One region of the Mesorhizobium sp. ORM8.1 genome, then DNA from elsewhere that is predicted to be linked to it. Evidence: predicted binding sites of a transcription regulator. Region 1 holds the regulator's gene; each other region holds the start of a gene.

What was found. Region 1 encodes PhoB, which activates phosphate uptake and scavenging genes when phosphate is short. Its sites were predicted from a motif close to TGTCATNNANCTGTCAT; they were not measured.
Region 2: a site for PhoB is predicted at 6,568-6,584, ahead of ACVDG8_RS03440 (RNA degradosome polyphosphate kinase). Genes of this name have one in related genera too.
Region 3: a site for PhoB is predicted at 6,558-6,574, ahead of ACVDG8_RS05375 (acid phosphatase). Genes of this name have one in related genera too.

What each region holds. Positions count from the first base shown of each region.
Region 1 is NZ_CM132600.1:4,523,507-4,531,245, reverse strand. Features, by position in the region: gene ACVDG8_RS22790 (ROK family protein) at 260-1,507, shown strand; gene phoB (phosphate regulon transcriptional regulator PhoB) at 1,520-2,209, opposite strand; gene phoU (phosphate signaling complex protein PhoU) at 2,225-2,932, opposite strand; gene pstB (phosphate ABC transporter ATP-binding protein PstB) at 2,953-3,756, opposite strand; gene pstA (phosphate ABC transporter permease PstA) at 3,753-4,604, opposite strand; gene pstC (phosphate ABC transporter permease subunit PstC) at 4,608-5,591, opposite strand; gene pstS (phosphate ABC transporter substrate-binding protein PstS) at 5,657-6,712, opposite strand; gene ACVDG8_RS22755 (response regulator) at 7,210-7,739, opposite strand, start outside.
Region 2 is NZ_CM132600.1:671,173-678,911, forward strand. Features, by position in the region: partial or broken gene fumC (class II fumarate hydratase) at 1-1,234, shown strand, start outside; gene ACVDG8_RS03425 (DoxX family protein) at 1,695-2,114, shown strand; gene ACVDG8_RS03430 (DoxX family protein) at 2,281-2,679, shown strand; gene ppx (exopolyphosphatase) at 2,684-4,219, opposite strand; gene ACVDG8_RS03440 (RNA degradosome polyphosphate kinase) at 4,216-6,411, opposite strand; gene ACVDG8_RS03445 (zinc-finger domain-containing protein) at 6,663-6,908, shown strand; gene ACVDG8_RS03450 (FAD-dependent monooxygenase) at 6,930-7,739, shown strand, end outside.
Region 3 is NZ_CM132600.1:1,031,733-1,039,471, reverse strand. Features, by position in the region: gene ACVDG8_RS05410 (winged helix-turn-helix transcriptional regulator) at 1-145, opposite strand, end outside; gene ACVDG8_RS05405 (dihydrofolate reductase family protein) at 253-840, shown strand; gene ACVDG8_RS05400 (hypothetical protein) at 889-1,143, opposite strand; gene ACVDG8_RS05395 (tetratricopeptide repeat protein) at 1,342-2,508, opposite strand; gene ACVDG8_RS05390 (tetratricopeptide repeat protein) at 2,459-2,965, opposite strand; gene ACVDG8_RS05385 (tetratricopeptide repeat protein) at 3,270-5,048, opposite strand; partial or broken gene ACVDG8_RS05380 (cytochrome-c peroxidase) at 5,176-6,422, opposite strand; gene ACVDG8_RS05375 (acid phosphatase) at 6,636-7,739, shown strand, end outside.

The sequences.
Region 1 (7,739 bases):
CGAGCCTCAAAAAAATACTGATCCAGCGACGAGGTGCTGTCAACAGCGATTCTGATGGGATCTGATGGTGCGTGCTAATTTTTTCGAGGCCCGCAATAAATAATGACACGACCTCGGGCTTCTGCCAGTATCCCGGAGGAATTCCAGGAAAAGTGTGAAACGGTTTTCTTGGAATTGCCTAAAAACAAAAAGATGGAGCGTCAACGACGGCCCGTGGCATGATCACAAGGCCGCGATGACCGGGAGGACTAAGGGAACGATGTCGGTCGGGATCCGCCACGACGATCTGCGCCGGCGCAACCGCGCCATGGTGATCTCAGCCGTGCGCAGGGCCGGCCAGCCGTCGCGAACTGAGATCGCCGCCACCACCGGGCTCAGCCACTCCACAATTTCGGCGATCTCCTCCGACCTGATCGGCGAAGGCATTCTGGCCGAGAGCAAGGCCAGCGAAACCGCCTCGCTGAAACGCGGCCGGCCGCAGATCGGCCTGGCGCTGAGCCCCGAGGCGGCGGCCGTGGTGACGGTGGTGCTGTCGCTGAATTTCCTGTCCGTTGCCGTCATCGACTACGCCGGCCATGTCGTTGCCGAGGAACAGCGGCGGGTCGAGACGTTGACCATGCCGCGCGACGAATTGGTCGGCGAATGCGTGGCAATCGTGCGGCGCCGGCTGGAGGATCCCGACCTTGATGTCGGCAGCGTCGCCCGCATCGCCATGGGCATTCAGGGCATCACCGATTCCCATGCCCGCGCCATGCTGTGGTCGCCGATCACGCCGCTGACCGACATTGCCTTTGCCGACATTCTGGAGAAGGAATTCGGCATTCCCGCCACCATGGAAAACGACTGCAACATGATGGCTGTCGCGCTGCAATGGCGCGACCCGGTCCGCTACCGCGACAATTTCATCGCCATCCTTTTATCGCACGGCATCGGCATGGGGCTGGTGCTGAAGGGCGAATTGTTCACCGGCACGCATTCCTCCGGCGGCGAGTTCGGCCACATGATCCATCGTCCCGGCGGCGCGCTCTGCCGCTGCGGCCGACGCGGCTGCGTTGAGGCCTATGCCGGCAACTATGCCATCTGGCGCGCTGCCATGGGATTGAGCGAAGACGCCGAGCCGACCGATGTCGGCGACCCCGAAATGCGGGCGCTCGCGGCAAAGGCCCGGCTCGAGGACGGTCCGGAACGTGAAGCCTACCGGCGCGCCGGCGAGGCGCTGGGCTTCGGCCTCGGCAGCCTGTTCGCGCTGATCGATCCCGCGCCTGTCGCCATGGTCGGCGTCAGTGCCGCCGCTTTCGACCTGATCGAGCCGGCGCTGCGTGAAACAATCGCGCAGACCGCCGGCGGCCAGCACTCCAATTCGATTTCCTTCGACACCGAGCCCAACGAATTGCCGTTGATCCGCGAAGGCTGCGCCATGCGCGCGCTGACCTTCGTCGACCAGGAAATCTTCGCGCCGGGCGTTCAGGCGCGAACAGGTCTTGCCTCGAAGAAGAACGTAGCCTGAATCAGGTCGTACTCAGTCCTCGCGGATCGCGTATCCGGCGCCCCGAATGGTCCTGATGACGTCCGGCATGCGGCCATTGTTGACCGCCTTGCGCAGGCGGCCGACATGCACGTCGACCGTGCGCTCGTCGATATAGATCGTCTCACCCCAGACATTGTCGAGCAGCTGGCTGCGCGAGAACACGCGGCCGGGGTGACGCATCATGAATTCGAGCAGCCGGAATTCGGTCGGCCCGAGCCGGATCTCGCTCTTCTTGCGATAGACCCGGTGCGATTCACGATCGAGCACGATGTCGCCGACCTTGAGCACGCTGGACAGCACTTCCGGCTTGGCGCGCCGCAGCAACGCCTTGACACGGGCCATGAATTCCGGCGTCGAGAACGGCTTGACCAGATAATCGTCGGCGCCGGTGGAGAGGCCCCGCACCCGGTCGCTTTCCTCGCCGCGCGCGGTCAGCATGATGATCGGCAGCCGCTCGGTCTCCGGCCGCATCCGGAGCCGGCGGCAAAGCTCGATGCCGGAAACCGCCGGCACCATCCAGTCGAGGACGAGCAGGTCCGGCACATTCTCTTGCAGGCGGATCTCGGCCTCGTCGCCGCGGCTCACCACCTCGACCTGATAACCTTCGGATTCGAGGTTGTAGCGGAGCAGCACCCCCAGCGGCTCCTCATCCTCCACCACCATGATGCGTGGCGCGATCATTGGGTAACCTTTTCGTCAGGCCGCCGACACCGGCATTGCCGTCTCGTCCTGCTTCGGACGGTTGGCGGGCAATTGCGTGCCGGTCAGGACATAATAAGCGTTTTCGGCGATGTTGGTCACGTGGTCGCCGATACGCTCCAGGTTCTTGGCGCAGAACAAGAGATGCGTGCAAGCGGTGATGTTGCGCGGATCTTCCATCATATAGGTCAGGAGCTCGCGGAACACGGAGGTGTATTTGACGTCGATGCGCTCGTCGTCGTTGCGGAGCTTGGCGAGCGCTGTGGCATCGCCAGCCGTGTATTCCTGGATGACGGCCTGGACCTGGATCAGCACCATCTGCGCCATGCTGTCGATCGAATGCGAGAGATCGCGCGGCGCGGCGCTGACGCCGACCGAGCCGACGCGCTTGGCGATGTTCTTGGCAAGATCGCCGATGCGCTCGAGATCGCCGGCCATGCGGATGGCGCCGACAACGCTGCGCAGGTCGTCGGCCATCGGCTGGCGCTTGGCAATCAGCGTGATCGCGCGGTCGTCCAGTTCGCGCTGCCGCGCGTCCATGATCGCATCGTCGGAAACGACGCGCTGCGCCATCGCGTTATCGGATTCAAGCAGGGCCCTGGTCGAAGCACCGACCATGGTGCCGGCAAGATCGCCCATATCGATGATCAGCCGGCTGATCTGCCTCAGATCCTCGTCAAAGGAAGCGACGGTATGTTCGGCCATGATAATGTCCTCGTATGAACTCAGCCGAAGCGGCCGGTGATGTAGTCCTGCGTGCGCTTCTCACGCGGCGAGGTGAAGATCTTCTCCGTGCGGTCGAACTCGATCAGCTCGCCCAGATACATGAACGCCGTCTGCCGCGACACGCGCGCCGCCTGCTGCATGTTGTGGGTGACGATGACGATGGTGTACTCGGCCTGCAACTCGTCGATCAGTTCCTCGATCTTGGCGGTCGACAGCGGGTCGAGCGCCGAGGCCGGCTCGTCGAGCAGAATGACCTCGGGCTTCACCGCCACCGTGCGGGCGATGCACAGGCGCTGCTGCTGGCCGCCGGAGAGGCTGAGGCCGCTGGCGTTGAGCTTGTCCTTGACCTCATTCCACAGCGCGGCGCGCTTCAGCGCCAGCTCGACGCGGTTGTCCATCTCGGCCTTGCTGATCTTCTCGTACAGCCTGACGCCAAAGGCGATGTTCTCGTAGATCGACATCGGGAACGGCGTCGGCTTCTGGAACACCATGCCGATCTTGGTCCGAAGCAGGTTCAAGTCCTGCGAGCGGTCGAGGATGTTCTTGCCGTCGAGCAGCACCTGCCCTTCCGCGCTTTGCTTCGGGTAGAGCTCGTAGATGCGGTTCAAGACGCGCAGCAGCGTCGACTTCCCACAACCCGACGGGCCGATGAAGGCGGTCACGCTGCGCTCGGGCAGGGACAGGTTGATGTTCTTCAACGCCTTCGACTGGCCATAGTAGAAGTTGAGGTCCTTGACCTCGATCTTGGCCTTCTCGACGGTCGTGTCGACTGCGTTCAGATCGGTGGACAACATCGGTTTCATCTGTCCTCTCTGCGTCCGGTCAGGCTGCGGGCAACAATGCTCAGCGCGAGAACCGTCAGGGTGATTATGAGTGCGCCCGTCCAGGCCAGTTGCTGCCATTCCTCATAGGGGCTCAGCGCGAACTGGAAGATGGTCACCGGCAGGCTGGCCATCGGGGCATTGAGATTGCTCGACCAGAACTGGTTGTTGAGCGCGGTGAAGAGCAGCGGCGCGGTCTCGCCGGAGATGCGCGCGATCGCCAGCAGGATGCCGGTGACGATACCCGACATTGCCGCGCGATAGGCGACCGAGCGGATGACCACCCAGCGCGGCGCGCCGATGGCGGTGCCCGCCTCGCGCAGCGCGTTGGGCACCAGGTTCAGCATGTCCTCGGTGGTGCGCACCACGACAGGGATCACCAGGATCGACAGCGCGACGGCGCCGGCAATCGCCGAGAAGTGGCCCATCGGCCGCACCATCAGCTCGTAGACGAACAGGCCGACGATGATCGAGGGCGCGGACAAAAGGATGTCGTTGATGAAGCGCACCACGGTCGTCAGCTTCGAGAAGCGTCCGTACTCGGCCATGTAGGTGCCGGCCAGAACGCCGATCGGCGTGCCGACGAGAATGCCGATGATGGTCATGACGATGCTGCCATAGATGGCATTGAGCAGGCCGCCGGCATCGCCGGGCGGCGGCGTCATCTCGGTGAACACCGCCAGCGAAAGGCCCGACAGGCCCTTGTAGAGCAGCGCGCCCAGGATCAGCGCCAGCCAGGCGAGACCGATGCCGGCGGCGACGACGCACAGCGTCATCATCACACCATTCTTGCGCTTGCGGCTCTGGTGAAGCGATGCGGCTGTCGACATCGGTCAGGCTCCGGTGCGGGCGTCGATGCGCATCAGCATGTAGCGGGCGATGGCAAGGATGATGAAGGTGATGACGAACAGGATCAGGCCCAGCGCCACCAGCGAGGAGGTGTAGAGGTCTCCGACCGCTTCGGTGAACTCGTTGGCAATGGTCGCCGAGATGGTCGTTGCCGGCGCAAACAGCGAGCTCGAGATGCGGTGCGCATTGCCGATGACGAAGGTGACCGCCATGGTCTCGCCGAGCGCGCGGCCGAGAGCCAGCATGACGCCGCCCATGATGCCGACGCGGGTGTAAGGGATGACGACGCGGCGCGTCACTTCCCAAGTCGTGCAGCCGATACCGTAGGCCGATTCCTTCAGAACCGAAGGCACCGTGTCGAACACGTCCTTGGTGATCGAGGTGATGAAAGGCAGGATCATGATGGCGAGGATCATCGCCGAGGTGAGCAGGCCGATGCCGTACGGCGGCCCGGCAAACAGGTTGTTGAGGCCGGGAACGCCATGGAACAGCCAGATGATGAAAGGCTGCACGGTCGTCTGCAGGAAGGGCGCGAAAACGAACAGGCCCCAGATGCCGTAGATGATCGAGGGAATGCCGGCCAGCAGCTCGACCGCCATGCCGATCGGGCGCCTGAGCGGCCGCGGGCAGAGTTCAGTCAGGAATATCGCAATGCCGATGCCGATCGGCACGGCAATGATGATGGCGATGGCTGAAGTGATGACAGTGCCGTAGATCGGCGCTAGCGCGCCGAATTTCTCAGTGACCGGGTTCCAGGATTCAGTGGTCAGGAAGGAAACGCCGAGCGTCGACAGAGCCGGCCAGGAGCCCGCGATGAGCGAGAATGCGACGCCGCCAAGCAGCACCAAGACCAGTATCGCGGCGGCCTTGGTCAGCGCGCGGAAAATCGCGTCGGTGAGGGCGAAGCGCCTGACCGTGGCATCGCGCGAACTGCGGCCGGCCGTCATGGCTTCCTGGACAGCACTCATGTCAAGTCTGCTCTTTGGCTCGAGGAGAAAAGGAGCGCCGCGAGTGCGGCGCTCCTTCGATGGTTTTACTCGCCGGCGTAGACAGGCTTGCCGCCGGCCTGGATGTCGGCCTTCCACGAGGTCTTGATCAGGTCGACAACGCTGTCGGGGATCGACACATAGTCAAGTGCCTTGGCGGTTTCCTTGCCGTCCTTGTAGGCCCAGGCGAAGAACTTGAGCGCCTCGCCGGTGGCGGCGGCGTCATCCGGGGTCTTATGGATCAGCACCCAGGTCGAGGCGGCGATCGGCCAGGTGGTGTCGCCGGGCTCGTTGGTGATGATGACGTTGAAGTTCTTGGCATTCTTGAAGTCGGCATTCGAAGCAGCCGCGCCAAACGATTCGAGCGACGGCTCGACCACCTTGCCGGCGGCATTCAACATCTTGGTGTAGGAGAGCTTGTTCTGCTTGGCATAGGCGTATTCGACGTAGCCGATGCCGCCGTCGGTCTGCTTGACGGTGTTGGCGACGCCTTCGCTGCCCTTGGCGCCGACGCCCGTCGGCCATTCGACGGCCGTGTCGGAGCCGACCTTGTCCTTCCAGTCAGGCGAGAGCTTCACCAGATAATTGGTGAAGTTGAAGGTGGTGCCCGAGCCGTCCGAGCGGTGGACGACGGCAATCGCGGTCGACGGCAGGGTGAGGGTCGGGTTCAGCGCCTTGATGGCGGCGTCGTCCCAGGTGGTGATGGCGCCGAGATAGATCTGCGCGATCGTCTTGCCATCGAGCACGAGTTCGCCCGGCTTCACGCCCTGGAGGTTGACGATCGGCACGATGCCGCCCATCACCATCGGGAACTGCACGAGGCCGTTCTTTTCGAGGTCGGCGTCGGACATCGGCTTGTCGGTGGCGCCGAAGGTCACGGTCTTGGCGATGACCTGCTTGATGCCGCCGCCGGAACCGATCGACTGGTAGTTGAGCCCGGTGCCGGTGTCCTTCTTGTAGGTGTCGGCCCATTTGGCGAACACCGGATAGATGAAGGTCGAGCCGGCGCCGGAAAGGTCGGCGGCCATAGCCGCGGTGAGCGTAACGGTTGATGCCGCAGCCATTGCAATCGCAACGGCCGCCGAGCGGATGAAGTGTCTCATTTGGCCTGCTCCTGTTCGGAAGATGGTCTCTCGGCACCATTTCTGACGGCGCCCGGGAGGGGCATAACCTTCGATTATAACAGTCGCATGACAGTTTCATGTCAGCCCGGTAACGGCTGGACAGGCCTGTCCGAACAAGCCTTTCGCGACCCTTGGCGGGCGGCGGGAGTTTGTCGCCGGAATCAGCGACTTGTCAGGCTTTTGAAACAAAATTTATCCCGACGGCCTGGTTGCGGCCGCCGGGAAATAAAATCCGGACGAGAGTGCGTTGCCTGAATGCCAGAGCGGATCATGGCATGGCCATCGCCGAAAACAGGTCCGTTGGGGTAGATTTGACGCTGTTTCTTGTTTGGCGGTCGCTGCCCCCGCCCGTAACCGAAGGGCGGAATCAATTGCGACCATTGTCCGGACTTGGCGCATGTTTTGATATGGTGCGATCGCACCATACGTCTACATCAACGTCGAGGACGTCACCGGCCTGTCGAGGCCGATTACAGTCAGCCGGCGTTGCGGCGGATTTCGGCATCCGTGCCCAGCCAGCGCTCGAGCTTTTCGAGCAGGGCCCGCGGGCTGATCGGCTTCGGCAGGTAGTCGTCCATGCCGGCTTCGATACAGCGTTCGCGGTCGCCTTTCAGCGCATGCGCGGTGACGCCGACGATCGGCACATGCGTGCCCATCTCCTCTTCGAGCCGGCGAATGGCGCCCGTCGCCTCCAACCCATTCATTTCCGGCATCGACACATCCATCAGGATCATACGCGGATTGAGCTTGCCGAAGGCATCGAGCGCCTTGCGGCCATTGCCGACGATTTCGAAGCGGTACCCGGTCTCGCCGAGGATCTGCGTGAACACCAGCTGGTTCACCTCATTGTCCTCGGCCACCAGGATGTCGAGCCCGCGCTCGTCACCGGCCGGCCTTGCGCGCGCCCGCGCCGGCGGCGGTTGCAGCATGGCGCGCTCCGAGACTGAGGACCGGGCCGGCGGCGTCGCCGCGCCGGCATCGGCGCTGACGGTCACTGGCGGCTGAA
Region 2 (7,739 bases), 3.6 Mb from region 1:
GCGCGGCGGCCGAAGTGAACATGGAGATGAAGCGGCTCGATCCGGCCGTCGGCAAGGCGATCGTCGATGCCGCCCAGGAGGTCATCGAGGGCAAGCTCAACGACCATTTCCCGCTGGTCGTGTGGCAGACGGGCTCGGGCACGCAGTCCAACATGAACGCCAACGAGGTGATCTCCAACCGGGCGATCGAAATGCTCGGCGGCGTCATGGGCTCGAAGAAGCCGGTGCACCCGAACGACCACGTCAATATGAGCCAGTCGTCGAACGACACCTATCCGACGGCCATGCACATCGCCTGCGCCGAGCAGGTCGTGCACCACCTCATCCCGGCGCTGCACCATCTGCACAAGGCGCTGGTGGCCAAGAGCCAGGCCTTCAACCACATCATCAAGATCGGCCGCACGCACACGCAGGACGCCACGCCGCTGACGCTCGGCCAGGAATTTTCGGGCTATGCCGCGCAGGTCGCCTCGTCGATCAAGCGCATCGAGCAGACGCTGCCCGGCCTGCAGGAGCTGGCGCAGGGGGCACCGCGGTCGGCACCGGCCTCAACGCGCCGGTCGGCTTCGCCGAGAAGGTGGCCGACCGCATCGCCTCGATCACCGGCATTTCCTTCGTCACCGCGCCGAACAAGTTCGAGGCGCTGGCCGCGCACGATTCCATGGTGTTTTCGCATGGCGCGATCAACGCGGCTGCGGCGGCGCTGTTCAAGGTGGCCAACGACATCCGCTTCCTCGGCTCCGGTCCGCGCTCCGGGCTCGGCGAGTTGTCGCTGCCAGAGAACGAGCCTGGATCCTCGATCATGCCGGGCAAGGTCAACCCGACCCAGTGCGAGGCGATGACGCAGGTCTGCGTGCAGGTGTTCGGCAACAATGCGGCGCTGACCTTCGCCGGCAGCCAGGGCCATTTCGAGCTCAACGTCTACAACCCGCTGATGGCCTATAACTTCCTGCAGTCGGTGCAGCTGCTTGCCGACGCTTCGGTCTCCTTCACCGACAATTGCGTCGTCGGCATCGAGGCGCGGGAAGATAATATACGTGAATCATTGAACCGCTCGCTGATGCTGGTGACGGCACTTGCGCCGACCATCGGCTACGACAACGCCGCCAAGATCGCCAAGACCGCGCACAAGAACGGCACCACGCTGCGAGAGGAGGCTCTCGCCACCGGGCTGGTCAGCGAGACCGATTACGACCGGCTGGTGCGGCCCGCGGACATGACGCATCCGGGGTAAGCGCTGCGACGCGAGGCGAAACCCTCGCGAGGTCGCCATTCCAGGGCGAAGCAGGAGCGAAGTTCCGTCGCGGAGACCCTGGAATCCATGCCGTTACCTCGGGCGAATGGCGCAGCGGAGCAGAATCTCCACCGCGGCGGCCGCTTTTGACTCACGGAATGGATCCTCGGGTCTGCGCCGCGTCGCTCCGCTCCTTGCTTCGCCCGTGGATGACGAAGCGAACGGCGGTTCGGCAAATCTCCGAAGTCTGCGATCGTTACCCCAGCTCCCGATAGTCCGGCCGTTTTGCGGCAGCAGAATTTACTCCCTCAGCCTTATCTGCCGACATGATTTTCGCGCGCGCCGGACGATCTCGGAAACATCTTTCCTGTGAACAATGTGTCACCACATAAGCGACTTTGGTGAACAGTCCTGATCGTCTATCTGACCGGACATTCAACCCGTTCGGAGATTCACCGCCATGTCCATCAGCTCTTCCGCCGCCGCCGGCACCACGTCCAACAGCTCGCTCACCATTCTCCTCGGCCGCGTTCTGCTCGCCGTCATCTTCCTGCTTTCCGGCTTCGGCAAGCTCACCGCCATTTCCGGCACCGCCGCCTATTTCGGCGCGATGGGCCTGCCGGCGCCGACCGCGACGGCCGTCATCGTCGGCCTGATCGAGCTGCTCGGCGGCCTTGCCGTCCTGCTCGGTTTCCAGACCCGTATCGCCGCCTGGGTGCTCGCCGTCTTCACCATCGCCACGGCGCTTGTCGCCCACACCGGTTGGGCCGACCAGAACCAGATGATCCATTTTCTGAAGAACGTCGCCATCACCGGCGGCTTCCTGCTGCTCGCCACTTCCGGCGCCGGCGCCTATTCGATCGACGCCAAGCGCGGCTGACGGTTGGAAGCAATTCCGGACGGATGGTTACGGCGGAGTCGCCGAACCTGACCGTTTCACTTTTCCTGGAATTGCTTGCCTACCAAGCTCTGAATGAAAGCGGCGCGGAATTTTCCGCGCCGCTTTTTCGTTGCAGGCATAGACTACACCGGTAACGGAGGTGGCCATGGCCCGCAATGCATTGCTTCTCGTCGCACGACTGCTGCTCGCCGCGCTCTTCGTGCCGTCGGGCTTTCAAGCGCTCAGCGACATAGCCGGCACGAGCAGTTATTTCGCCGGCCTCGGCCTGCCCTTACCCACTTTAGCCGCGTGGGGCACAGGCCTGTTCGAAACGATCGCTGGATCGCTGATCCTGGTCGGTTTCCAGACGCCGATCGTGGCGCTGCTTCTGGCTGCCTTCTGCATCGCCGCCGGCTTCATCGGCCACTACCACCAGGGCGACGACGCGACGCTGTCGTTCCTGCACCAGCAGATGCTGATGAAGGACATTGCCATTGCCGGCGGCTTCCTGGCGCATGGCATGGCCGGCGCCGGCGCCTGGTCGATCGACGGGCGCCGCGCCTGAATAGCTACTTCACCGAAACGCTCGGCCCGCCTTCCACCGCCAGCATCAGGCGGCGGTTGCTGATACGGGCGAGCTGCGCCAGCCGGCCGGCCGGCCGCTCGCCGTAGAGATCGGCGAGCGAAGCCGGCAGCACCAGCGCCAGCGCGCCATTGCCGCGGCTTTCCCATTTGAGCCTGGGCATGACGCCCGGCATCGCCGCCGTCAAAAGATAGACGACGCGCATCATCGCCGCCAGCAGGCGGGCGCGTTCGAGCAGGCGCGGCGGCGCCAGCGCCTTGATCTCGGGCGCGATGCCATCGTTGAAGATGCCGTCATGGCGGTAGGCGCTGGCTAAAGCCAGATAGGCGCGTCCAGGATGATCGACACCGATGAAGGAGGCATGTGCAATGATGTTGAGCGACTGCCTGCCGCGATATTCGGGATGCGCGCGCCAGCCGATATCGGCAAGCAGGCAGGCGGCGTGGCGGTAGCGCGCCTCGTCTTCCGTCTCGTCGATGCCGAAAGCCTTGAAGGCCTTGCCCGTCCATTCGACGAGGTCATGCGCATGGTGCACCGAGCGCGAGCGCAAAAGCGCCAGTTCCTCGGCGGCGGAGATCAGCGGATCGGCCTTCTGTTCGGCGGCGTCGAGCAGCGAATAGAGAAAGCCCTCGCGAACGCCCTGCGCCGAAACGATGATCTTCGACGGCTGCATGGCTGTCATGATCTCCTGCAGCACGACGGCGCCGTAAGGCAGCAGCGAGCGGCGGTTCTTGGAGACGCCCTCGATGCCCCGCACCTTCTCGATCTCGGCTTTGGCCACTTGCTTGAGAAAGTTCATCGCGCTGTCGGCCGAAATTTCGTAGTGATGCATGACGCCGAGCGGGTAATTGTTCATTTCCATATGCAGCCTGGCGAGGTTTCGCCACGTGCCGCCGACGGCGTAGAAGACCCTGCCCTGACCGCCCTTGAGCAGCTTTGCCCGCGCCAGCTCCTGGCGCGCGATCTTCTGCGCCTGGACGAGCGAGTTCTTGGCCATGTCCTGCAGGCGCAAGCCGCCGAGCGGCAGCGTGATGCCGTCGCCGATCGCCTCGCGGTTGATGTCGATCAGCTCCAGGCTGCCGCCGCCAAGGTCGCCGGCAATGCCGTTGGCCGGATGGAAGCCCGAGATGACGCCAAGCGCCGAATAATGTGCCTCCTGGCGGCCGGATAGCACGCGGATCTCGGTCTTCAGCACATCCTCGGCGCGGTGGATGAAATCGGGGCCGTTGATGGCCTCGCGCGCGGCGGCGGTCGCCAGCACATACATGTGCTCGGCGCCAGCCTGATCCGACAGCGCGCGGAAACGGCGGAATTCCTCCATCGAGCGCGTCACCGCCTCGGGGTCGAGCTTGCCGGTCGAGACGATGCCGCGGCCAAGGCCGGCCAGCATCTTTTCGTTGAACAAAAGCGTCGGCGAGCGCGCCAGCCCCTCATAGACGACAAGGCGGATCGAGTTCGATCCGATGTCGATGATCGACAGCGGCCGCCGGTCCTGGAGCCGGCCCTGGGAAACAGAAATCACGCGGCGCCGTTCTTCTTGCGGCGCTTGAACTGGGCGATGCGCCTGGGCGCATGCGATTTCAGCGCGTCACCCCGTCCCGAGAGGCTCGGATTGGTCATGAAATATTCCTGCGCGTTGAACGGCTCTTCGCCCTCCTCCAGCACAACGCGCCGGGAGGTGCCGTCAGCCAATACGTCGAAACTTTGCTGATTGTCCATGATGTTGCCCAGCATGATCTGGCCAAGCACCTGTTCATGCACAGTTGGATTGGTGATCGGCACCAGCGTCTCGACGCGGCGGTCGAGATTGCGCGGCATCATGTCGGCCGACGAGATGTAGATGATCGCCTCGTCCGACGGCAGGCCGTGGCCGTTGCCGAAGCAGAAGATGCGGCTGTGCTCGAGGAAACGGCCGACGATCGACTTCACGCGGATGTTTTCCGACAGGCCCGGCACCTGCGGCCGCAGGCAGCAGATGCCGCGCACGACGAGGTCGATCTCGACGCCGGCGCGGCTGGCGTCGTACAGCGCGTCGATGATGATCGGGTCGACCAGCGCGTTCATCTTCATCCAGATGCGCGCCGGATGGCCTTCGCGGGCATGCACCACCTCTTCGGCGATGTGCTTCAGGATGCGGTTGCGCAGCGTGAAGGGCGACACGGCAATGCGCATCTCCTCGGCGGGCTCGGCATAGCCGGTGATGAAGTTGAACAGCTGCGCGACATCGCGCGCGATCGTCGGGTCGGTGGTGAAGAAGGACAGGTCGGTGTAGATGCGCGCGGTGACCGGGTGGTAGTTGCCGGTGCCGAGATGCACGTAATTGCGCAGCTTGCCGTCCTCGCGGCGCACCACCAGCGACATCTTGGCGTGGGTCTTCAACTCCAGGAAACCGAACACGACCTGAACGCCTGCGCGTTCGAGGTCGCGCGCCCAGCGGATGTTGGCCTCCTCGTCGAAGCGCGCCTTGAGCTCGACAAGTGCCGTCACCGACTTGCCGGCCTCGGCCGCGTCGATCAGCGCGCGCACGATCGGGCTGTCGTTGGACGTGCGGTAGAGCGTCTGCTTGATCGCCACCACTTCCGGATCGGCCGCGGCCTGGCGCAGGAACTGCACCACCACGTCGAAGGATTCGTAAGGGTGGTGGACGATGATGTCCTTCTCGCGGATCGCCGCCAGGCAGTCGCCGCCATGCTCGCGGATGCGCTCGGGGAAGCGCGGATTGTAGGGCGTGAATTTGAGGTCGTCGCGCGGGATGGCGACGATCTCGGAGATCTGGTTGAGCGCCAGCGGACCGGTGAGCACGCTGATGCGGCTCGACGACACACCGAGCTCGCCGGCGACGAAGTCGCGCAGCGGGGCCGGCATCAGCGTGTCGAACTCGATGCGGATCACCGAGCCGCGACGGCGCCGTTTCAGCGCCGTCTCGAACAGGCGCACCAGGTCTTCCGATTCTTCTTCAACCTCGATATCGCTGTCACGGATGATGCGGAACGTGCCGGAGCCCTTGACCTCATAGCCCGGGAACAGCTTGCCGATGTGAATGCCGACCACCTCCTCCAGCGGGATGAAGCGGACATGGTGCTTGCGGTCGGGCAGGCGGATGAAGCGCCGCAACGCCACCGGCAGGCGCAGAAGCGCGCTCATCTCCTCGCCATTCTTGCGATGGCGCAATTGCAGCGCGATCGAGAAGCCGAGATTGGGGATGAACGGGAACGGATGCGCCGGGTCGATCGACAGCGGGGTCAGCACCGGGAAGACCTGTTCCTGGAAATGCTCTTCCAGCCAGCTCTTCTCGTCCTTGGTGAGCGCATCGCGGGTGATGCTCTCGATGCCTTCCTTGTTGAGCAGCACAGTAAGGGCCGAAAGGCTTTTCTGCTGGTCTTCCTGCAGGCGCTCGACCTCGCGCAGCAGCTGTTCGAGCTGCTGTTCGGGCGTACGGCCGTCGGGGCTTTTCAGCGTAATTCCTTCGCGCACCTGGCCGGCGAGGCCGGCGACGCGGACCATGAAGAATTCGTCGAGATTGGCGGCCGAGATCGACAGGAAGCGCACGCGCTCGAGCAGCGGATGACGCTCGTTGAGCGATTCCTCCAGCACCCGCCGGTTGAACTGCAGCCAGGAAAACTCGCGGTTGACGAAACGATCGGGATTGCCGCCATCGGGGCTTGCCGCCTCGACGGTGATGAACTCGCTCTGCACAGGCTTCAGTTCGTTCATGGTTCCCGCTCTTGCCCCGCAACCGTCTTTTGGCAGCGCCGCCTGTTGCCGTAACGGACGCTCTAGCATGTTTTTATGACGCATGATCGTCACGGAATCGCTCCGATTCCAGCCTCATGCGCTTAACCGGCTCAACTTATCCTCTGACAGGCTTTTGCGACAGTTTGATTTCATCGATCTTGCAAACGGACCTGTTATGATCCAGATGCAAGCTGGCCAAACCCAGTGGCCGAACCCGATTGGAGACGACGATGGCAGGCGGTAGCATTCCCCATTTCCAGAACGATGCGGGCCATCCGGTCATCGAGATCGGCGTCAAGGAATTCATGTGCACCGGCGCCAATCCGCCTTTCGACCATCCGCATGTGTTCCTCGACATGGGTGACGACAATGAAAAAGTCTGCCCCTATTGCTCGACGCTCTACCGCTATTCGGCGTCGCTGAAGGCGACGGAAACGCAGCCGGCGGGCTGCCTCTATATCGATCAGGCCGCCTGATCCGCGGATGATCGCCGGATCATGAGCGAAGAACGGTCCCGGCAAATTATCATCGCCGGGGCCGGCATAGCCGGGCTGACGGCAGCGCTTGCCTTTTCGGCGCGCAGCACCCCTGTAAAAATCTTCGAGCAGGCAAGGCAGATCGAGGCGGCCGGCGCCGGCATCCAGCTTTCTCCCAACGCGACGCGTATCCTCGCCCGGCTCGGCGTGCTCGACCGCTTGCTGCCGAATGCCGTGCGGCCGGAAGCGGTGATGCTGAAGGATGCCAAAAGCCTGCGCGAGCTGGCCCGCGTGCCGCTCGGCGCCTCCGGCGAAAAGCGTTGGCGCGCGCCTTATCTTACAGCGCACCGCGCCGACTTGCAGGCGGCGCTGATGGCCGCATCGGCGGAGCGGCCCGATATCGAGCTTGTCACCGGCGCAAAGGTGACGGGCATCGCCGTCGATCCGCTGACCATCGCCGTGGCGGTCGAGATCGAGGGCAAGGTCAGGGAAATTCCGGGCGACCTTTTGGTTGGCGCCGACGGCGTCTGGTCTTTGGTCCGCTCCCAACTTGCCGGCAAGACGGCCGGCTTCGCGCAAAGCCGCTTTTCCGGCGAGCTGGCCTGGCGCGCCACGATTCCGGCCGACAGCCCAGCAGGCCAGGCCTTTGCGGCAATCGGCGCCCAAGACTGCGTCACGACGTTCCTGCATCAGGGTTTCCACATGGTTGCCTATCCGGTCAGCCGGGGCAGCGCCTTCAACCTTGCCGCCTTCACCAAGGGCGAGCGCATCGCGGAAGGCTGGTCCGGCCTTGCCGACCCCGCCATCCTCACCAGCGCCATGCGCGGCACG
Region 3 (7,739 bases), 3.5 Mb from region 1:
AAATGCCCTCATCGGATTGCAGGAACTCGCGAAAATGCTTTTTGCCGGCGAAGACCAAGTCGCGGATGATGAGCAGCGTCCAGCGGTCGCCAAGCAGTTCCAGCGAGAGATTGATCGGGCAGCCGGACCGTCCCTTGGTCGACATGGGCATGGTTCCATTTTTAAATCACTTTACTATTGACACCATTCTTGCGGTGTGTCAAATAGTTCCGAAAGTAAATCATTGGACGCCGCAGCATGAGGAGAATGACAATGAAAAAGCTCATCCTTCAGATGCAGATGTCGGTCGACGGCTTCGTCGGCGCCGATGCGGACTACCCCTGGCAGCTCTGGGAGTGGGGCGACGACAACGGCTGGGACGAGGCGCTCAAGCAGGATTTCAACGCCGTTTTCGAGACCGTCGACACCATTCTCTTGAGCCGCAAGATGGCCGAGGAGGGCTATCTCACCCACTGGGGCAATACGGCCAGGAAGTATCCGAAGGACCGCTTCTATGCCTTCGCCCAGCGCATCGTCGAGGCACAGAAGGTGGTGCCGAGCGACAAGCTCGAGGCCTCGCGCTGGGAGCGCACGCGGGCCGTAGGCGGCGACCTGCCGCGCGAGGTCAATGCCTTGAAGCAAGGCGCGGGCGGCGACATCGCCGTGTTCGGCGGCGCCGGCTTCGCCTCGGCGCTGATTGCCGCCGGCCTCGTCGACGAGTTCCAGCTTTTCATCAATCCGGCCGTGCTCGGCGCCGGCCGCCGCATCTTCGACCAGGGCGGTTTTTCCAGGCTGAAACTGATCGGCTCGAAAGCCTATGCCAGCGGCATGGTGGTGAACCGCTACGCGCCGGCTGGGTGAGGGGACGTTAGGTGGCGTTGCCTTGAATCAATGCGGCAGCGCGCGCCCCTAACTGCCGGTGCGGTTGTGCTTTTCCGAGGCCGGGACCGCGCCATCCGGGCTCGACCTGACCAATTGCAGCCGGACCGGCCGACTGTGTTGCGGCCGGCCTGTGTGATCGTTGGCGACGGCGACGAACCGGCGTGCTTCATGCAAGGTCAGGCCGATCAGCACTAGGCCCGCATATTCGGCCGGCGCGTCGGTGCCCGGGTCGAACACCGCCCAACTGTCGTGAGGCGGCTCCTGCACCGCAACAAATCTCATTCGAGCCCCCGCTCTGAAGAACTGCTAATATAGCAGACGCTGTTTGGCGTTGCTATGACCTAGCTCACACATGGTGCTCGCTTAACGGTCAGCGACCGGATGGCGTCACAGCATCAGGCGCGCAGCCGGCATAGCCGACTTGCCCCGCCAAACTGCATGCCGATCCTTTTGATTTTCTAGAAGCGCCGGCTTTCTTTCTCACGGCGCGGCGCTAAGCGCACGCAGCGCCATCGTCGCCGCGCGATACTCGACGAAACCCTTCGGGCAATCGCTGGCGGCCAGCCTGTAGAGCCGCAAGGCCTCCTCATTATGTCCCTGCAGCCGGTCGGCTTCCGCCGTGTAGAAATTCGCCTCGCATACCTGTCCCCGTTTGGTCTCCGGGTTGGAATCCTCGGCAGCCGCCAGTGTCTCGGCCGCCGTCTTGTCGCCGAGCAGCATCCGCACAACCGGCGCCGGCCATTTCGCCATGTCGAGCTTGGCTGTCGCCTCCCGCAGATGGCCGGGTAAGCCGGTACGCCGCTCGGCCAGTTCGCGCCAGATGGCGGCATAGGCGTCGTCGGGCTTGAGGGTGCCCGTCTGCCGAAAATCGGCCAGGGCCTCGGCAAGAGCGCCGGAATAGAAATGGACCAGGCCGCGGCCTCCATAGGCCTTGGCGAAGCTCGGATCGAGGGCGATCGCTTGGTCGTAGTCGGCGATGGCCTTTGCATAGTCGCCTTTGGTGGCCCAGACCGAGCCTCTGGCGACGAAGGCGAAGGGTTTTGTCAGGTTCAATCCAATGGCTGCGGTAAAATCGGCGGCGGCGCGGTCGTTGTCGCCCCGTCGCACCCACGCCGCGCCCCGACAAAAATACCCGATCGCGAGTTTTGGATCGAGGGCAATCGCCTGGTCGCAATCAGCGACGGCGCGATCGAGTTCACCCTTGCCCACGAGCGCGAAACCCCTGTTGGCAAACGGCGTGGCCATTGTTGGAGCAAAGCGTATCGCGTTGCCGTAGTCGACGACGGCGCGGTCCAAATCGCCCTTTGCTGCCCGTGCCTCGCCCCGATTGTTGTAAGCGTCGACATAATACGGGTCGAGGATGATCGCCTGATCGTAGTCGGCAATGGCGCGATCGTGCTCTCCTTTGTCGGCCCAGATCATGCCCCTGCTGTTGTAAGCCAGGGCGAATTTTGGATCGAGGCTGATCGAGGCATCCAAATCGGTCAGCGCCCGGTCGAGGTTGCCCTTACCCCACCAGGCACGGCCTCGAACGTAGCGGACGCTGCCGTCTTTCGGATCGAGCGCGACCACCTGGTCATAGTCGGCGACGGCGCCATCATAGTCGGGTCTTGGCCAATCGAGCATTGCCTCGCCGGTAGTAAGCATGCGTGTTCTTGGGATCGAGGCGGATCACCGCTTCGTAGTCGGCGAGCGCGCGCGCCTCGTCGCCCTTGCTCTCCCAGGCATCGGCGCGACTGTTGAGCGCGTCCACATCGCTCGGGTTGAGGTCGATAGCTTGATCGAAGTCGGCGATGGCGCGCTCGTTGTCACGTTTTCTTGCCCATACAAGCCCTCGATTGTGGAACGCTGCGGCGTCATGAGGATCGAGATCGATTGCCTTGCTGTAGTCGGCAAGAGCCGCGTCGTTCTCGCCCCTGAAGGAATTGGCGACGCCACGATTGTAGTAATAGTTGCTGTTCTTTGGATCGAGACTGATTGCGTTGCTGAGGTCTTCGACAGCCTTGTTGAAATCCGAGAAAGCCTTGTCCTGCTCCCCTTTAAAAATCCAGCTGATCCCACGGTTGTAATAGCCATTGGCCTGTGTCGGATCGAGGTCGATCATGGCGCTGAAATCGGCGATGGCGCGGTCATAGTCATGTCGCTCGGCCCACACATTGCCGCGCTTGAAATAGGCGATAACATGGTTGCGGCGCGGCTCCTCGCGTCGTCGATCATGCGCGTGCAGGCCTGGATGCGCACCGTCTGATCGACCTCGTCGTCGCTCATGCAATCGCTGCTGGCGCCGAGGGCGGGCAGCATAGAGACGAGCAGCAGGGCCGTGGCGGCAAGAACCGGCCGGCTCAGGCAAAAATGTCGGCCGTTCGGTCCAGATCCTTCTGGCGCGCACGTCGTTCTCTGCTTTGCACTCATGGCGCCATCTCATGCAGCGCGGCCTTCGCAGCGAGACCTTCGTAGTCATCGCTGGGACAGTCCCGGGCGGCGGTCCGGTAGAGCCGCATCGCCTCGTCGCCTTGTCCCTCAAGCCGCGCGAGTTCCGCGGCAAACAGGTTTGCCTCGCAGTGGTTGCCGCTGTCCTTACGCGGGTCCGGATCGGCGGCCGTGGCCAGCGCCTCCGCAAGGCTTGTTTCGCCAAGCAGCATGCGCACCGCTGGCGCCGGCCATTTCTTCATGTCGAGCTTGGGCGTCGCCTCGCGCAGATGATCAGGCCCGCCGCCGAGCCGCTCGGCGAGGTCGAGCCAGATGGCTGGATAAGCATCGTCCTGCCTGAGGGCGGTGGCCTGCCGGAAATCGGCGGTGGCCTTGACGGGGTCGCCGGAATGGAAGCTGATGATGCCGCGGCCGAGATAGGCATAGGCAAGCTTGGGGTCGAGAGCGATCGCTTCATTGTAGTCGCCAACTGCGCGGGCATATTCGCCCTTGTCGAACCAGATCAAGGCACGGCCGTCATAACTTCGGGCATCTTTCGGATCGAGGCTGATGGCCCGGTCGTAGTCGGCAATAGCCCGCTCATGCTCGCCCTTTCTTCTCCACAGTGCCGCGCGCCGGCGATAATTGGCTGCGTAGGCCGGCTTGAGCGCGATCGCTTGATCGTAGTCGGCAATGGCGTGGCTGTTGTCGGCCTTCCTGAACCAGGCGTTGCCTCGATTGGCGAATGCGCCGGGAGAATTTGCATCGATGGCGATCGTCCTGCCAAAGTCGGCTATCGCACGGTCCTCGTCGCCCTTTTGCGCCCAGACGAGCCCCCGGCTGTTATAGGCGTCGGCATCTTTAGGATCGAGATTGATCGCTTGATCATAGTCGGCGATCGCCTGGTCGTAGTCTTTCTTCTTTTTCCACACCAAACCCCTGTCGTAGTAGTGTTTGGCATTGGCGGGCTCCAGGCTGATCGCGCGACCGTAGTCGGCAATCGCCCGGTCGTAGTCGCCCTTGCGAGACCAGACCGTGGCGCGCATGGCGTAAGCGTCCGGGCGCTTGGGGTCGATGGCGATCACTCGATCCCAGTCGCCAATAGCGTGATCATAATCGCCCATGTCGTATCGGGTAATGGCGCGGATCTCATAAACCAGAGGGTCATTCCCATTCAGGGAAGCCGCCTTGTCGAAGTCGGCGATGGCGCGGTCGTAACGGGCCTTGTGCCTCCAGGACACACCTCTGTTGAGGTAGACGCCGATATCGTTGGCCCCGAGATCAATTGCCTTGTCGAAATCCGATATGGCGCGGTCGCTTTGTCCTTTGTCGTCCAAAAGAATGCCGCGCCCATAGAACGCGTCGGCGTCCTTCGGGCGGAGTTCGATCACCTTGTCGTAGTCCGCAATGGCACGATCGGTGTCCTTTTCCCGCGTCCAGGTGATGGCTCGGTTGTAGTATGCATCAGCGTTTGCCGGCTCGAGTTCGATCGCCCGATCGTAATCCTCGATGGCCAGAAAGTAGTTTCCCCGCGTACCGAAGGCATTGCCGCGAATGACGTGCGCAGTAGAGCGGTTTGACGATGGCTCCGCCCTGTCCTCGATGATCTGCGTGCAGGCTGCGATGCGCCGCGTCGGGTCGACTGTTTTGCCGTCGCAGGCCGGATGATCGTCATATTTCTGAATGGCAGCGGCGGCCGGCACGGCAGGGACGAGCGGCAGCAGGAGGAAGGCGAGCGCCCACCATGACGGTTTCAGCCATGCTCGAACCAATGCCACCCGCCCCACCAATCGAACCCCGCAGCGCTGCTGCAACACGATTGGGCGCATTCTAGCCAGGTGGTTTCAGCGAGCAATCGCTGGTTGCGTCTGTGGATCGAAAAATCCGGCGGCGCTGGATCAGCCGTCACTGCCCGGCCTGGTCGGCGTCGGTCAGCGTGCCGAGGAAGGCGACGATGTCGTCGATCTCGGCGTCGGTCAGCGCCGGCCTGTCACCGGGCTTCTTGCCGTTGAAGGGCGGATCGGTGTTGAGGTTCGGCCAGTAGGCTTTGGGCAAATCGTCGAATTTCCTGACCGTGCCGTCGGCGTTCTTCGGATACCAGCGACCAGGGTCGGTGTCGCGGCTGGCATAGAAGGCGACCGCCTCGCGCAGCGTGTGGAAATAGCCATTGTGGAAGAAACTTTTCGCAGCGCGACATTGCGCAGCGTCGGCGTCTTGAACAGGCCGCAATATTCCGTGCGCCCCTTGAAGTCGGTGCGCAGCGGGCCGCACAGGCCGAGGTCGACATAGTTGGGATCGGCATTGGCGGGGATCGCCGGATTGCGCGGCACGGCGATCGCGATCAGGCCGTAGTCGGTGAATTGCGGCGGCTCGCCGTCGTTGGCGGGTTCGCTCAAATGGCAGCTCGCGCAATTGCCCTTGGTCTCGTCCTCGAAGACCATGCGGCCATGCAGTTCCTGCGCGCTCAGCTGCGCCTTGCCGGCGAGGAAGGCGTCGTAGCGGCTGGAATACGGATAGAAGTCGGCGCTGCTCTGCTCGAACGTGCCCAGCGCCTCGACAGCGGCGGCGAAGGCGTCTTGCGGATGGTCGAGCACATCGGCGCCGAAAGCCGCCTTGAAGGCGCCGGCGTAGGGCGCCTTGCGCAGGCTGGCGACCACTTGTGCCTCATCCTTGTTCGCCATCTCGAAAGGCGACAGCAGCGGGATCCTGGCCTGGTCCTTGCCGTGGTCGGCGCGGCCGTCCCAGGTCAGGCCGCCGGTCGGGCCGTTGTCGACGCTCTCGTCGCCTTCGTCCTCGGAATCGTAGAAATGCTCGCTGAAGGCCGGCGTCGCCTGCAGGTAGCGCAGCGAGGGCACGGCGCGCTGTCCAGGCTGGTCGAGGCCTGGCCCGCCCATCTCGACCGGCGAGGCGGAGGCCGGACCGAAGGCATGGTTGGGATCATGGCAGGACGAACAGGCCTGCTTGCCCGACGCCGACAGCGCCGGATCGAAGAACATTTTTCGCCCCAGCGCGGTGAGTGCCTGCGCCCGCGCGAAGGCATCGGCGCGCGATAGGGGGCCGGGGTGGACGCTGCCGGCAGGCAGCCCGGCGGCTGGCCATAGGATTGCGATACCTGCAAGCGCCGCAAGCGTGGCGGTTGTCCATTGTTTCATGGCAGCCAGTCCGTTTCTGCATTTGCGTAAGCCGGCTTTGCTACGGAGTGATGACCGTTCGGTGAGGTCTAACTTTGCCCGCGTCGCGTTCCTTGGCGCCCCCCTCTGTCCTGCTATCCCCACGCATCCGCCGCCTGTCACAAAGCTGACAACCGCCAGCCCTAGCGTCTGAACGTTCCTCCAGCCATGTCCCCAGCCACGAGGCATTCTCCAATGACCAGGTCCTTCCTCTCGCTCTGCCTCGCTTCGACGGCGCTGGCATCGGCCGCCGCCGTCGCGCAGGCCGCTCCTCCCGGCTACGACAAGATCGACACCGTCGTCGTCATCTACGCCGAGAACCGCAGCTTCGATAATCTCTATGGCGGCTTCCCCGGCGCCAATGGCCTTGCCAATGTCTCGGCCGACCAGGCGCGCCAGCTCGACCGCGACGGCAAGCCGCTCACCGAGCTGCCGCCGGCCTGGGGCGGGCTGACCGGCAAGGGCGTGACGCCGGCGGTGACGGAGGCTCAGACCGAGCATCTCGCCAACGCGGTCTTTGCCATCGACGACCCTAAGGGTTTCAACGAAGGCACCAACGTCATCACGCATGATCTCTGGCACCGCTTCTACCAGGAGCAGATGCAGATAGATGCCGGCAAGAACGACAAGTTCGTCGCCTGGGCCGATTCCGGCTCGCTGGTGATGGGCCATTATGACGGCTCGCATCTGCCGATGTGGGCGGTCGGCCAGAAATATGTGCTGGCCGACAATTTCTTCCAGGGCGCCTTCGGCGGCTCCTTCCTCAACCACTTCATGCTGGCCTGCGCCTGCGTACCTTATTACCCGCATGCCGATACCAGCCCGGTGAAGGGCCAGATCGCCGTCGTCGAGGCTGATGGCACGACGCTGAAGGTGGCCGACAACTCGCCGCCTTCGGCACTTGGCGGCGTGCCGAAATTCGTCAGCGACGGCGCGATCACGCCAGACTTCTACGCCGTCAACACCATGCAGCCGCCATATCAGCCGAGCGCCAACAAGCCGGCCGAGGGTGGCGATGCGGCTCTGGCCGATCCGACGCAACCGACCACGCTGCCGCCGCAGCACGAGGTCACCATCGGCGATCTGTTGTCGCTCAAAGGTATCGACTGGGCCTGGTATTCCGGCGCCTGGCAGGCGGCGCTCGACGGCAAGAACGCCACGCCGGTGCCGAACTTCCAGTTCCACCACCAGCCGTTCAACTATTTCGCGGCCTATGCTCCGGGCACAGCCGCGCGGACCGCGCACCTGCGCGACGGCGGCCTTGGCGGCGAGGAGTTCATCAAGGCGATCGACGACGGC